One region of the Polaromonas sp. P4_H1 genome, then DNA from elsewhere that is predicted to be linked to it. Evidence: riboswitches for the same ligand, from Rfam matches in the RefSeq annotation. Region 1 holds a riboswitch; the other holds the start of a gene.

Region 1 (7,120 bases):
CTTGGGCCTCTCGGCTCGTTTTCCGCCCTCATGGGCGCACCTGTCCCATCAGCCTGGATCGGCTGAGGTAGATGTTGGCCAATGCCAGAGCTGTAAATGCCCGTGTCGCGTTCTTGGCCAGACCCCGGTACCGCACCTTGCCGAAACCCCACAGGCGCTTGACCACGCCAAACACATGCTCCACCCGTGCCCGGATGCGCGACTTGTTGCGGTTCTTGTCCCGGGCCGCTTCATCGACGATGCCGTTGCGCCGTGTGCGCTGGTTCGTGAAGTCTTTGGCCTTGGGCGCCTTGCCCTCGATCAGCGCCTTCTGGCTGGCATAAGCCGAGTCACCGTACACGCGCCTTTCTTGCCCATGCAGCAGGTCAGGCAGCGGGTGTTTGTCATGCACATTGGCCGCCGTGACCACCGCGCTGTGCGCCAACCCGCTTTGGCTGTCCACCCCGATGTGCAGCTTCATGCCGAAATACCATTGCTTGCCCTTGCGGGTCTGATGCATCTCGGGGTCACGCGCCTTGCCGGCATTCTTGGTCGAGCTGGGCGCGCCAATGATGGTGGCGTCCACGATGGTGCCGGTGTTGACCTTGAAGCCCCGGGCCAGCAACTCCTGTCCCACCTTGGCAAACAGTGCCTCGCCCAGCTTGTTGTCATTCAGAAGGCGGCGAAACTTCAGCATCGTGGTGGCGTCGGGCACCGGCTCACGGCCCAGATCGATTCCCGCGAAGCGGCGCAGGCTGACGCTGTCGTACAGGGCTTCCTCGCAGGCCAGATCGGCCAGGTTGAACCAGTGCTGGATGAAATGGATGCGCAGCATGCGCTCCAGGCCAATGGGCGGGCGCCCGTTGCCGGCCTTCGGATAGTGCGGCTCAATCACTCCGCACAACGCTGACCATGGCACGATGGCCTCCATGGTCGCCAGGAATTCGTCCCGCCGCGTGGGCTTGCGGTATTGCTCGTAGCCCGATTGGTCGGCTGCCATCGCCAGGGTCTGTTGTTTCATCGCCATGTAACGCTTCTGCCTCCGGAGCCGTGGACCTTAATCAGCATTGCCCTAAGGCCCCCACGTTCGCCCACTGCGTGTGGCTCTCTGCCCCCCAAGGGGGCGCTGCGCCTGCGGTCTGGCGAAGCCAGTCCCGCGGCCCCGGCTGGTGCAGATCACTGTCGAAGGGTAGTGTGGCCCTGGCGGAAAACAGGGACGCTATTCGGGAGCCTGCTAAAAAAGCTGCCGCACCTTAAAATCGGGGCATGAAGCCCCTCATCTATACCCACGGACAGCAACTGCCAGCCATCCTGGAACAACGCATCGCCATTCTCGACGGCGCGATGGGCACCATGATCCAGCGCTTCAAGTTGAACGAAGCCCAGTACCGCGGCGAGCGCTTCAAGGATTTTCACAAAGACGTCAAGGGCAACAACGAACTGCTCAGCCTGACCCGTCCCGACGTGATCCGCGACATCCATGAAGGCTACCTCGCCTCTGGCGCCGACATGATAGAGACCAACACCTTTGGCGCCACCACGGTCGCCCAGGCCGACTACGACATGGCGGACCTGGCCGTGGAGATGAACTACGAGTCGGCCCGCATCGCGCGTGCCGCCTGCGACAAGTTTTCCACGCCCGACAAACCGCGGTTCGTGGTGGGCGCCCTGGGCCCGACACCCAAAACCGCCAGCATCAGCCCCGATGTGAACGATCCGGGTGCGCGCAACACCAGCTTTGAAGAACTGCGCAAGGCTTATTACGAGCAGACCGAAGCGCTGGTCAAGGGCGGCAGCGATGTGCTGCTGGTCGAAACCATATTTGACACACTCAACGCCAAGGCGGCGCTGTTTGCGATCGACGAGTATTTCGACAATTCCGGCGAGTGCCTGCCCCTCATCATCAGCGGCACCGTCACGGACGCCTCGGGCCGCATCCTGAGCGGCCAGACCGTGACCGCCTTCTGGCACAGCGTGCGCCATGCCCGGCCGCTGGCCATTGGTCTCAATTGCGCGCTGGGCGCCACGCTGATGCGCCCCTACATCCAGGAGCTGGCCCGCGTGGCCGGCGACACCTTCATCAGCTGCTACCCCAATGCCGGCCTGCCCAATCCCATGAGCGACACCGGCTTCGACGAAACGCCCGACGTGACCTCGCGCCTGCTGCGCGAGTTTGCCGACGAGGGGCTGGTCAACATCGTGGGCGGCTGCTGCGGCACCACGCCCGAGCATATCCAGGCCATTGCGAATGCGGTGGCGCCCCTGCCTTCACGGGCGGTCGCTTCCCGCTTCTTCTACCCCGAGGCGGCTTAATAAAGCCCCCACGCTTTTCACTTCGTGTAATGCGCTGCCCCCCGAGGGGGCCGCTGCGCCTGCGGTCTGGCAAAGCCAGTCCCGCGGCTCCCGCTGGTATTAAGAGCCCCCACGTTCGCTCGCAGCGTGTAGCGCGCCTTGCCGGCCAAGGCTCGCGGGACGCTTCGCCTCTGTCGCCTGTCCCAACCTGCTCCAGCAGGTTCGGAGCCGCAGGCTCCAGCCCGTCGGGGGCTGGCCTTGTTTGGGGCGGCCCGGCGACGAAACTGACCCCTCGCTTTTTATTGCGCGTAACGCGTCAGTCGTCCGGCAGCAGGTGATCGATTTCCTGCTGCATGGCCTGCGTGAGCTGGCTGTATTTCTTGAGTTTTTCGGTGGCGTCGCGCAGCCGCTCGGCAATCCGCAGCGACACCGCAAACATCAGCTTGACCGCCGTGCGAGGCTGGTCAGTGCTGAGTGCTTCGAGGGCGACGCGTGACAAAACCGCGCACCGCACGTCGGTGCTGGCCGTGCAGGACGCCAGCCGGGCCCGGCCATCGACCAGCCCCATCTCGCCAACCAGGCTGCCTGGTCCCAGCACCGACACGGTGACGGGCGTGCGGCGGCTGACCATGATGCTTTCCACGGTGACCTCGCCTTCAAGCACCAGCAGCATGTAGTCGGTTTCGCTTTTGTCCCCTTCGGTGATGAAGGTGGTGCCCGCGGCAATTTTTTGCGGAACCATGTAGCTCACCACGGTGAGCGCCTCTTCGGGCGTGAGCTGCATCAGTGCTGTCGGCGCAATCAGCAGCCTGGCCGCCAGTTCGGCCGTGCTGGAGCCTTCAACCGCACGCATGCGTTCTTCCGGCCGCATCAGCTCGGGTGGACCGGTCGCCGCCTTTTTCTTGTCGCCAAACAGGGTTTCAAACATGGATTTTGCGGATTTATTGTGAGGCATGGCGCCGGCTGCTGCCTGCCCTTAAAATAATGGTAACCCAAGGAGCGTTGCAGCGAAGCATTCATTCGTCAGGCTTGGGTTACCGGCGCCTCCCCCGAGGCGCCGCAGTAACGACGCTCACCTTGAGCCCAAAAGGTGAGTGCATGTCCGAAATTCAAGATCCCATCGCTGTTCCTCCCATGAAACTGTCCGGCCTGGAGCCTGTGGCTATCGGGGAGGGCACGCTCTTTGTCAACATCGGCGAGCGTACCAATGTCACCGGCTCCAAGGCTTTTGCCCGCATGATTTTGAATGGCGAGTACGAGCAGGCCCTGGTCGTGGCGCGCCAGCAAGTGGAAAACGGCGCGCAAATCATCGACATCAACATGGACGAGGCCATGCTGGACAGCCAGGCCGCCATGGTGCGCTTTTTGAACCTGATCGCCAGCGAACCCGACATTGCCCGCGTGCCCATCATGATCGACAGCTCCAAGTGGAGCGTGATCGAGGCCGGCCTGCGCTGCATCCAGGGCAAGGGCATCGTCAACTCGATTTCCATGAAGGAGGGGCTGGAGCCCTTCAAGCACCAGGCCAAGCTGCTCAAGCGCTATGGCGCGGCCGCCGTGGTGATGGCATTTGACGAGCAGGGCCAGGCCGACACCTACCAGCGCAAGATTGAAATCTGCGAGCGTGCCTACCGCGTGCTGGTCGATGAGGTCGGCTTTCCGCCCGAAGACATCATCTTTGACCCCAATATCTTTGCCATTGCCACCGGCATTGAAGAGCACAACAACTACGCGGTCGATTTCATCAACGCCACACGCTGGATCAAGGCCAACCTGCCGGGCGCCAAGGTGTCGGGCGGCGTGTCCAACGTGAGTTTCAGCTTCCGCGGCAATGACCCGGTGCGTGAAGCCATTCACACGGTGTTTTTGTACCACGCGATCCAGGCCGGCATGGACATGGGCATCGTCAATGCCGGCATGGTCGGTGTGTACGATGACCTGGAGCCGACGCTGCGCGAGCGCGTCGAGGACGTGGTCCTCAACCGCCAGCCGGTTTACAAGCCGGGTGAGCCTGAACTCACACCCAGTGAGCGTCTCATCGAAGTCGCGGAAAGCGCCAAAAGCGGCGCCAGGGACGACAGCAAGAAAAACGAATGGCGCGCGCTGCCGGTGCGCGAGCGCCTGTCGCACGCGCTGGTGCTGGGCATGAACGAGTTCATCACCGAAGACACCGAGGAAATGTGGCAGGCCATCAAGGCCGAAGGCGGGCGGCCGCTGCATGTCATCGAGGGCCCGCTGATGGACGGCATGAACGTGGTGGGTGACCTGTTCGGCCAGGGCAAGATGTTCCTGCCGCAGGTGGTCAAAAGCGCCCGGGTGATGAAGCAGGCGGTGGCGCACCTGCTGCCTTACATCGAAGCCGAAAAACTGCTGCTGGAAGCCGCCGGTGGCGACGTGAAGACCAAGGGCAAAATCATCATCGCCACCGTCAAGGGCGACGTGCACGACATCGGCAAGAACATCGTGACCGTGGTCCTGCAGTGCAACAACTTCGAAGTGGTCAACATGGGCGTGATGGTGCCCTGCCACGAAATCCTGGCGCGCGCCAAGGTCGAGGGCGCCGACATCGTGGGCCTGTCCGGCCTGATCACGCCCAGCCTGGAAGAGATGCAGTACGTAGCAAGCGAGATGCAGAAGGACGACCATTTCCGCATCAAGAAAATCCCGCTGCTGATAGGCGGCGCCACCACCAGCCGGGTGCACACGGCGGTGAAGATTTCCCCCCACTACGAGGGTCCGGTGGTCTATGTGCCCGATGCCTCGCGCAGCGTGAGCGTGGCGCAAAGCCTGCTGTCCGACCAGGCCACCAAATACATTGATGAGCTGAGGGCGGACTACGACAAGGTGCGCACCCAGCACGCCAACAAGAAGCAGACACCGATGTGGCCGCTGGCCAAGGCCCGCGCCAACAAAACGCCCATCGACTGGACAAGCTACACGCCGCCCGTGCCCAAGTTCATCGGCCGGCGCGTCTTCAAAAACTTCGACCTGGCCGAGCTTGCGCAGTTCATCGACTGGGGCCCGTTTTTCCAGACCTGGGACCTGGCGGGCCCGTTCCCGGCCATCCTGAAGGACGAGGTGGTCGGTACCGAGGCGGTGCGGGTGTATGCCGACGCGCAACGCATGCTCAAGCGCCTGATCGAGGGCCGCTGGCTCACCGCCAGTGGGGTGATCGGCCTGTATCCTGCCAACAGCGTGGGCGACGACATCGAGATTTACACCGATGAGTCGCGCAGCGAGGTGGCCATGACCTGGTACGGCCTGCGCCAGCAGGCGGAGAAAACCGCGGTGGACGGCGTGATGCGGCCCAGCCGCTGCCTGGCCGACTTTGTCGCACCCAAGGTGCTCGCGCCTGATGTGATGGCCGCTCGCGCAGCTGCTGTCCCGGATTCGGGCCGGAAAGACGCTCGAATTGCCGACTACATCGGCCTCTTTGCCGTCACCGCCGGCCTGGGCGCCGAGAAGAAGGAGAAATACTTTCTTGACGACCATGATGACTACTCGTCCATCATGCTCAAGGCGCTGGCTGACCGGCTGGCAGAAGCATTTGCCGAGGCCATGCACCAGCGCGTGCGCAAGGATTTGTGGGGCTATGTGCCGGCCGAGTCGCTGGGCGCGGAGGCGCTGATCGCCGAAAAATACCAGGGCATCCGCCCGGCGCCCGGATACCCGGCCTGCCCGGACCACAGCGTCAAAGGCGATATGTTTGCGTTGCTCAAGGCGGGCGAGGTGGGCATGGCTCTCACCGAGAGCCTGGCCATGACGCCGGCAGCCAGCGTCAGTGGCTTTTACCTGAGCCACCCCGAGAGCACTTATTTCAACGTGGGCAAGATCGGCGACGACCAGCTGCAGGATCTGGCCCGGCGGCGCGGTGCAAAAGCGGAAGAATTGCAACGCTTGCTGGCCCCCAATTTGTGAGGCGGCAGGGCCGGCCAGGACGACACGAGGGCGGCCGGCTCCCGGCTGCGCTCCTACCCTCCTGTTTACCGTGTGTTTACCGCCGCATTGCCTGCATTTACAAAAAAACACGTGTCGTTGGCGCGGTCTGTGTACCTTTAGGCTGTCTCGGACGTTCATGAGTGAGCGGCGACAAGGGCACCAGCTTGCGTTCATGCAGCTTGCTGCCGTCCCGGGATCTGTTTAACAAAAGAAGGGATATCCCATGACCACCTCCGTCGATAACCTCCAGCCCGGCCAGCAACCGGCCTCGTCTGGCAGCAAGCCCCTGTGGGCTGCGATCGGCATACTCGGTGTGGCGGTGCTCGGCATGGGGGCCACCATGCTGTACAACCAGCGTGCCCAGCCTCCTGCTGCCAGTGTGGCGGCCGTGACGACACCCCAGGCCCCGGCTGCGCCGCAGCTGGCCGGGCCTGCTGCTTCCGCCAATGCAGCCGACGACCTGATTGAAAAGCCGGCGGCTGCACCCGCCAAGCCCGCTGCTGCGCCCGCACCGGCCAAAAAAGTGGTCAAACCCCAACCCAGGCCTGTGCCGGCACAGGCGCCGAGCTACTCGGGCGTTTCGCCCGCGCCGTCTGCCGCGCCGGCCCCCGTTATGGCGGCGGCACCAGCGGTGTGCGCGGTGTGTGGTTCCGTTGAATCGGTCACGCCGGTGGTGCGTTCCGCCAAGCCGGCCGGCCCCGGCGTGGGCGCGGTGGCTGGTGGGGTGCTGGGTGCCGTGCTGGGCAACCAGGTGGGCCATGGCGGCGGACGGACTGCCGCCACCATCCTGGGCGCGGTCGGCGGCGGTTTTGCCGGCAATGCGATAGAAGGCCAGGTACGCAAGGAAACGGTCTACCAGGTCGGCGTGCACATGGAAGACGGTTCGCGCCGCACCGTGGAAGTGGCGCAC
Region 2 (7,120 bases), on a different contig from region 1:
GCCTGCGGGTGAACCTCGGGGTAAGCCGCCACTTCAAGGTGAAAAGCGTCTCCGGTTTCTTCACGGATGAAAGTCACCAGGTCGCTGGCGTAATGAAACTCGCCGCCGATGCCGTAGCCGCTGGGCATGTCACCGCGCAGGGCGACCAGGTGCTTCACGCCCATGGCCCGCAGGGTCGCCAGCTGCTGGCGCACCGTGACCTTGGTCGCGCCAATGCAGGAGAAATGACAGGCCGCGATCACGCCTTCGTCCAGGATTTCCTTGACGGTGCCGAAGGTGCCCTCTTGCGTGGAGCCGCCCGCGCCAAAGGTCACAGAACAGAACTCCGGCTTGTGCGCATACAGGGCCTGGCGGGTCACGCGCAGCTTGTCTGCGCCCTCAGGCGTCTTGGGAGGAAAGAATTCAAAACTGATGGGAAGATTCATCGCAAGATCTCAATCGTTGTCGGTTTTCTTGTCGCGCCGCTTGCCGCGCGCCGGTCCCGGCTGGCCCGCATGCGCGGCTTCCGGGTCTTCATGCGGTTCGCGCGAGGCAGCGCGCGGAAGGCGCTTGGGCGCCTTGCGTTGCGGCGCCGCGGGCAGCGGCTGGCTCTCGCCGGCGTTGTCGTGGCCCTTGACCGCATGAATGAAAAACTCGCGGTTGCCGTCACCGCCGTCAATCGGCGAAGCCAGCCAGGCCTTGACGTCCAGCCCCAGCGCAATGCACGCATCGCGCAGGCGCTTTTCCACGAACTCAAACAGCGCCGCTTCGCGCACAATGCCGCCCTTGCCAATCTGGCCCGGCTGCAGCTCGAACTGCGGCTTGACCAGCATCAGCACATCGCCGCCGGGCTTGAGCAGGCGCACCACGGCGGGGAGCACCAGCGTGAGCGAAATGAAGGACAGGTCACCCGTCAGGAAGTCAAAGTCCGCTTCGACGGGGGTCTCGGCGTCCAGCCCCGCTTCATCACCATCCCATTCGCCCTCATCAGCCTCCGCTTCATGGGCAGGACCAGCGATCAGGTCCATCGCCGTCATGGACCGGGCATTGACGCCTTCGATGCAGACGACCCGCGGGTCAGCGCGCATGCTGGCATGCAACTGGCCATGGCCCACGTCCACGCCCACCACCTGCGCCGCACCGTGCTGCAGCAGGCAGTCGGTAAAGCCGCCGGTCGACTGGCCGATGTCCAGGCAGCGCAGGCCGGTGACATCAACACCGGTGCTTTTCAGCGCCCCTTCAAGCTTCAGGCCGCCGCGCGAGATGTATTTGGCCTCGGTGTTGTCGAGCACCTGCAGCTCGGCGCCGTCTGGCACTTCATCGCCGTTTTTGGCAACCTTTTTCCACGCGCCATCTTCTTCCGCGCGCCACTGCACGCCCGAAGCAATCAGGCGCTGGGCCTGGGAGCGGGTGGTGGCAAAGCCGTGTTCGACGAGGAATAAGTCAGCGCGCATGTAGCTCCATGGAATGAACCCCACGCCCGAAAACATTCAGGCGGAGGCCTTGTCTTGCCCAGAGGGGCCCTGTCTTGCCCCCTCTCCCTTTGGGAGAGGGTTGGGGTGAGGGCCGGCGGCCTTAAAAAGACTCTCTTGACGACTGGCGCCGCCAGCCCTCACCCCTGCCCTCTCCCAGGGGGAGAGGGAGTAATGCTGTCGCTTAATAACGGTAGGTGTTGGCCTTGTACGGGCCGGCCTTCGACACGCCGATGTAAGCCGCCTGCTCGTCGCTCAACTCGGTCAGCATCGCGCCGACTTTCTTCAGGTGCAGGCGCGCGACCTTTTCATCGAGGTGCTTGGGCAGCACATAGACCTTGCCCACTTCGTAGTCGGCCTGCTTGGTGAACAGCTCGATCTGCGCAATCGTCTGGTTGGCGAAGCTGGACGACATCACGAAGCTGGGGTGGCCGGTGCCGCAGCCCAGGTTCACCAGGCGGCCCTTGGCGAGCAGGATGATGCGCTTGCCGTCGGGGAAGATCACGTGGTCGACTTGCGGCTTGATCTCTTCCCAGGTGCATTTCTCCAGCGAGGCGACGTCGATTTCGTTGTCGAAATGGCCGATGTTGCAAACGATGGCCTGGTCTTTCATCTTGGCCATGTGGTCGTAGGTGATGACGTTCTTGTTGCCGGTGGCGGACACAAAAATGTCGGCCTTGTCGGCGGCGTATTCCATGGTCACGACCTTGTAGCCTTCCATCGCGGCCTGCAGGGCGTTGATGGGATCGATCTCGGTCACCCAGACCTGGGCGCTCAGGGCACGCAGGGCCTGGGCCGAGCCCTTGCCCACGTCGCCGTAACCGGCCACGCAAGCCACCTTGCCGGCCACCATCACGTCGGTGGCGCGCTTGATGGCGTCGACCAGCGACTCGCGGCAACCGTAGAGGTTGTCGAACTTGGACTTGGTGACCGAATCGTTGACATTGATGGCGCGCAGGGCCAGCGTGCCCTTGGCAGACATTTCATTGAGGCGCAGCACGCCGGTGGTGGTTTCTTCGGTCACGCCGATGATGTTTTTCAGGCGGCGGCTGTACCAGGTCGGGTCTTGCGCGAGCTTGGCCTTGATCGAGTTGAACAGGCAGATTTCTTCTTCGCTCGTGGGCTTGGAGATCAGGCTGGCGTCTTTTTCGGCCTTGGTGCCCAGGTGCATCAGGAGCGTGGCGTCGCCGCCGTCGTCCAGGATCATGTTCGGGCCTTCTTCAGGCGTGCCCTTGGCGCCGTTGAATTCGAAGATCTTGTGGGTGTAGTCCCAGTAGTCGGCCAGGGTTTCGCCCTTGATGGCGAACACCGGCGTGCCGGCGGCGGCAATCGCGGCGGCGGCGTGGTCTTGCGTCGAGAAGATGTTGCACGAAGCCCAGCGCACTTCGGCGCCCAGAGCCTGCAGCGTTTCGATCAGCACGCCGGTCTGGATGGTCATGTGCAGCGAACCGGTGATGCGCGCGCCCTTCAAAGGCTGGGCTTTGGCGAATTCTTCGCGGATGGCCATCAGGCCGGGCATTTCGGTCTGCGCGATATTCAGTTCCTTGCGGCCCCAGGCGGCAAGCGAGATATCGGCAATGGTGTAGTCGGTGGAAGGTTTCAGGACAGCGCTCATACGGTTCTCCAAATTCAAACGTCAACTGGGCAAAATCGCCACGGGCAAGGCGCTTTCGAAGCAGTGGGGGAATTCAGTCATTCACCCGGCTTGAGAGAGCACTTGCGGGTGAGCGTGGTTGCAATGAAGTCCTGAGCCTGGTCCACGTGGTGTGGGTTGCAACGCTCCTCAGGAATCCGCCATTGTACCGAAGCCGGCCGCACCGCACCAGCGCCTGGAATCGGCATGCGAAAATTTCACGATGCAAGAACTCGACAACTGGCCCGCAGACGAGCGCCGCCGGATCTCCGGCTTTTTCACCGACATCGACGACACCCTGACCACCGAAGGCGCGATTACCCTTGATGCGCTGGAGGGCTTGGCTGAATTGAAAGCCGCCGGGTTCAAGGTGGTGGCGATCACCGGACGGCCCGTGGGCTGGAGCGAGCCTTTCGCGGCAAGCTGGCCGGTCGATGCCATCGTGGCGGAAAACGGTGCAGTGGCGCTGCTGCCGGATTCCCAAAACGCCGCGCCGCGGCCGCTCTCAAAAATCTACCAGCAGAATGCGGCCACGCGTGCAGCCAACTTCAGCCGCATGCAGGCCGTGCTGGCGCGCATTGAGCGGGAACTGCCCGGCATCCACCGCGCCACCGACTCGCCAGGCCGCGAAACCGACATTGCCATCGACCACAGCGAGTTCGCGCAGCTCAGCGACGCGCAGATCGCCGCCGTGGTGGCGCTGATGAAGAGCGAAGGCATGCACGCCACCGTGAGCAGCATCCACATCAACGGCTGGTACGGCGGCCACAACAAGCTCGAAGGCGCGCGCTGGATTGTTCGTAAACTCTGGCAGCGCGACCTGGACGCCGAGATGGGTCAATGGGTCTATGTGGGCGATTCGACCAACGACCAGCTGATGTTCAAGACTTTCGCCAACAGCGTGGGCGTGGCCAACATCGCGCGCTTTGTGCCGCAGCTGGCGCACCTGCCGCGCTATGTGACGCGGGGCGAGCGCGGCGCGGGCTTTGCCGAGGTGGTAAAGATTTTGCTCACCCCTGCTGACGCTCACTTCGTGTAGCGTCCCCTCCCCTTCCAGGGGACGGAAGAAACATCACCCCTATCGGACGCGCACTTCGTGTCGCGCCTTTTCCCCTTCCAGGGGACGGCGCCTGCGGCCTGGCAAAGCCAGTTCCGCGGCCCCTGCTGGATTAACGCAGGACGGCCGCGCGGCGCACTGAGCCCCATCGCAGCCAGGCGCCGAGAGCTGCCACCGCCAGCACCAGCGCGGCATAGCCCTCCACCGTGGCCGGCAGGCCCAGCGGCGCGATCAGCCGGCCGGCGAGCATGGCCGGCACGCTAAAGGCGAGGTAGCTGGTGGCATAGAGCGCGGCAAACAATTCTGCCCGCTGCTGCGGCTGCGCCAGCGGCGCCAGCGTCTGCACCTGCGCGGAAAAAGCCGAGCCGCCGCCGAAACCAGCCAGCGCCGTTCCCACAAAAAACAGGCCCACCGAATGGACGGCCAGCGAGACGGCCACCAGGCCGGCGCCCAGAGCGAGCCAGCTCATGCCGACGGCGCTCATGCGCGTGGGAGCCAGGCGCCTCAACAGCGTGGGTGAAGCGGCGCCCAGGCCGAAGAATGTCGCAATGGCCAGGCCGTTGACGATGCCGTTGTGGATGCCGAAGATTTGCTGCAGCACGGAAGGCACCAGCGACAGGTACAGGCCCGCGAGCGACCATACCGCCAGCATCGTCGGCACCCCGCGCACAAATTCAGCACGCGCCGCCACCGGCACCGAAATGCGCGGCACCAGCGAGGCCAGCGCGCCGGGGCGCGGCGTGACGCTTTCAGGGAGGAACAGCGTGGCCACCGCACCCGTCACGCAGATGGCGGCCAGCACGCCGAACACCAGCGGCACCGGATGCAGCGCGAGCTTGACGGCGATGCCTGTCAGCAAGGCGCCCACGGCCAGTCCCGCCAGCGGCGAGACGCTGCCTATCATCGCGCCCAGGCGTTTTTGCGCAGCCGGGGCCGCTTCCACCACCGCCGCCGTCAGCGCGCCGCTGACCATGCCGGTCGCAATGCCCTGGACGACGCGCGCGGCGATGATGCCGCCTATGCCCTCGGCCAGCAAAAAGGTCAGCATCGCGCCGGCCTGCAGCAGCAAGGCGGCAAACACCACGGGGCGCCGGCCTATGTGGTCGGACAGCGATCCGGCCACCAGCAGCGAGGCCAGCAGCGCAATCGCATAAATCGCGAATGCCACCGTCAGCAGCGCCGGCGAAAAGCCCCACTGCTGCTGGAACACGACAAACAGCGGCGAAGGCGCGCTGCCCGCCACGAAAAACGCGAACAGCAGGATCGCCAGCAGCGGGAAGGCGGCTGCTGGCGGCAGTTGCCAGCGAGCGGCGGTGGAGGATGAAGCGGGTTGCAAAGAGGGGGCGGCAGGTGCGGTCATGGGGAACACTCGACTTTCTTAAAGCGAATTTATTTGCGTTTGTGAATTTTACGCCCAGTTTTAAATTAACGCAAATATCGTTGCTTTAAGCTAGAATCAGCGCATGAACACCCCCACGACGCCCCAGATCAAACGCCCCGGCGGCCGCAGCGCGCAGGTGCAGTCCGTGGTGCGAAAAGCGCTGGAAGAACTGATTGCCCAGGAAGGCCGCGACAAAGTCACCGTGCCCGCGGTGGCCGAGCGCGCCGGCGTCAGCGCCTCCAGCATTTACCGGCGCTGGGGCGACGTGAACGGCCTGCTGGGCGAAACCGCGACCGAGCGGCTGGACCCGAACCGCCCGCTGCCCGAGACGGGCAACCTGAAAGCCGAACTCGCGGCCTGGGCCCGGGGGCTGATCACCCACCTCAACAAGCCCGGCAACACCTCGATGCTGAAGGCGGCGGCCGCGCTGGCCGGATCGGAAGAGACCAACTGCCTGAAAAACCGCCGCGCCGAAGCCACCGTGCTGGTGAACCGGGCCCAGGCGCGCGGCGACGCCACACCCAGCGTGCAGCAGGTGCTGGACCACATGATGGCCCCCATCATTTACCGGCTGATCTTTGGCTCCGGCGTCGAGCCGGCGTTGGCCGACCAGCTGGCCGACGAACTGTTTGCGCTTGTGGATTAGGCACACCCCTATCGAGGCTCACTTCGTGTAGCCTCTTTTCCCCTTGCAGGGGACGAGGCTTGCGGCCCGGCAAAGCCGGTTCCGCGGCCTCCACTGGATCAGACCGGGCCACCGGCACCGTCCCAGGGACGACACGCAGTGAGTCCCGATAGGGGTGTGCGCCAGTTCAGTTGGGCTTGGCCAACCCGAGCTTGTCGATCAAGACCTTCTCCCGGCCGACCGTGTCCTGCGCGAACTTCGTGTAGTCGGCCGAGCTCATGTAGTTGGGCAGCATGTCGTAGCGGCCCAGGGCGGCGACGTAGCTGGGTTCCTCCATCGCCTTCTTGAACGCGTCGTGCAGGCGCTTGACCACCTCGGGCGGCGTGCCCTTGGGCGCGCCTATGCCGAAGGGCGAGTTCTGCACGATGTCGTAGCCCAGCTCCTTCAGCGTGGGCGCATTGGGGAATTTGTCGAGGCGCTTCTCTCCCCAGGTGTTGAGCACGCGCAGCTTGCCGGCCTCGACCTGCGGCGCAAAGCCGGTACTGTCGGCGCCGGCCATCAATTGACCACTCACCAGGGCCAGCATCAAATCCGCACTGCCTTTATAGGGCACGTGCTGCAACTCGATGCCGGCCTTTTGCGCGATCAACTCGGTCGTCAGGTGCGGGCTGGTCAGCGTGCCGGTGGAGCCGTAGGTCAGCTTGCCGGGGTTGGCCTTGGCGTAGGCGACAAAGTCGGCCCAGGTCTTGAAGGGGCTGTCTGCCGGCACCACGATGCCGAAGGCGTAGCCGGTCACATTGATGACGTAGCTGAGGTCCTTGACCGGATCCCAGTTGATCTTGGTGGTGTAGCCGAGGCGGAACACGCCCAGCGGAATCTGCGCCAGCGTGTAGCCGTCGGGCGCCGAGGTTTGCAACTGCTGGGCCGGCAGGGTTCCGCCGGCACCGGGCTTGTTCTCCACGATCACCGCCTG

What was found. A riboswitch is a leader RNA that binds a small molecule or an ion and turns the genes downstream of it on or off. The one in region 1 is predicted to bind S-adenosylhomocysteine.
Region 2: another riboswitch for S-adenosylhomocysteine. It lies ahead of ahcY (adenosylhomocysteinase); the one in region 1 lies ahead of metH (methionine synthase).

What each region holds. Positions count from the first base shown of each region.
Region 1 is NZ_JBFUKG010000019.1:91,881-99,000, reverse strand. Features, by position in the region: gene AC1DS5_RS21270 (IS5 family transposase) at 29-1,000, opposite strand; gene AC1DS5_RS21265 (homocysteine S-methyltransferase family protein) at 1,246-2,292, shown strand; gene AC1DS5_RS21260 (cyclic nucleotide-binding domain-containing protein) at 2,588-3,226, opposite strand; S-adenosyl-L-homocysteine riboswitch at 3,260-3,352, shown strand; gene metH (methionine synthase) at 3,370-6,189, shown strand; gene AC1DS5_RS21250 (glycine zipper 2TM domain-containing protein) at 6,434-7,120, shown strand, end outside.
Region 2 is NZ_JBFUKG010000018.1:92,612-99,731, forward strand. Features, by position in the region: gene metF (methylenetetrahydrofolate reductase [NAD(P)H]) at 1-425, opposite strand, end outside; gene AC1DS5_RS20720 (TlyA family RNA methyltransferase) at 435-1,433, opposite strand; gene ahcY (adenosylhomocysteinase) at 1,636-3,066, opposite strand; S-adenosyl-L-homocysteine riboswitch at 3,170-3,242, opposite strand; gene AC1DS5_RS20730 (HAD-IIB family hydrolase) at 3,308-4,123, shown strand; gene AC1DS5_RS20735 (MFS transporter) at 4,254-5,501, opposite strand; gene AC1DS5_RS20740 (TetR/AcrR family transcriptional regulator) at 5,605-6,168, shown strand; gene AC1DS5_RS20745 (Bug family tripartite tricarboxylate transporter substrate binding protein) at 6,335-7,120, opposite strand, start outside.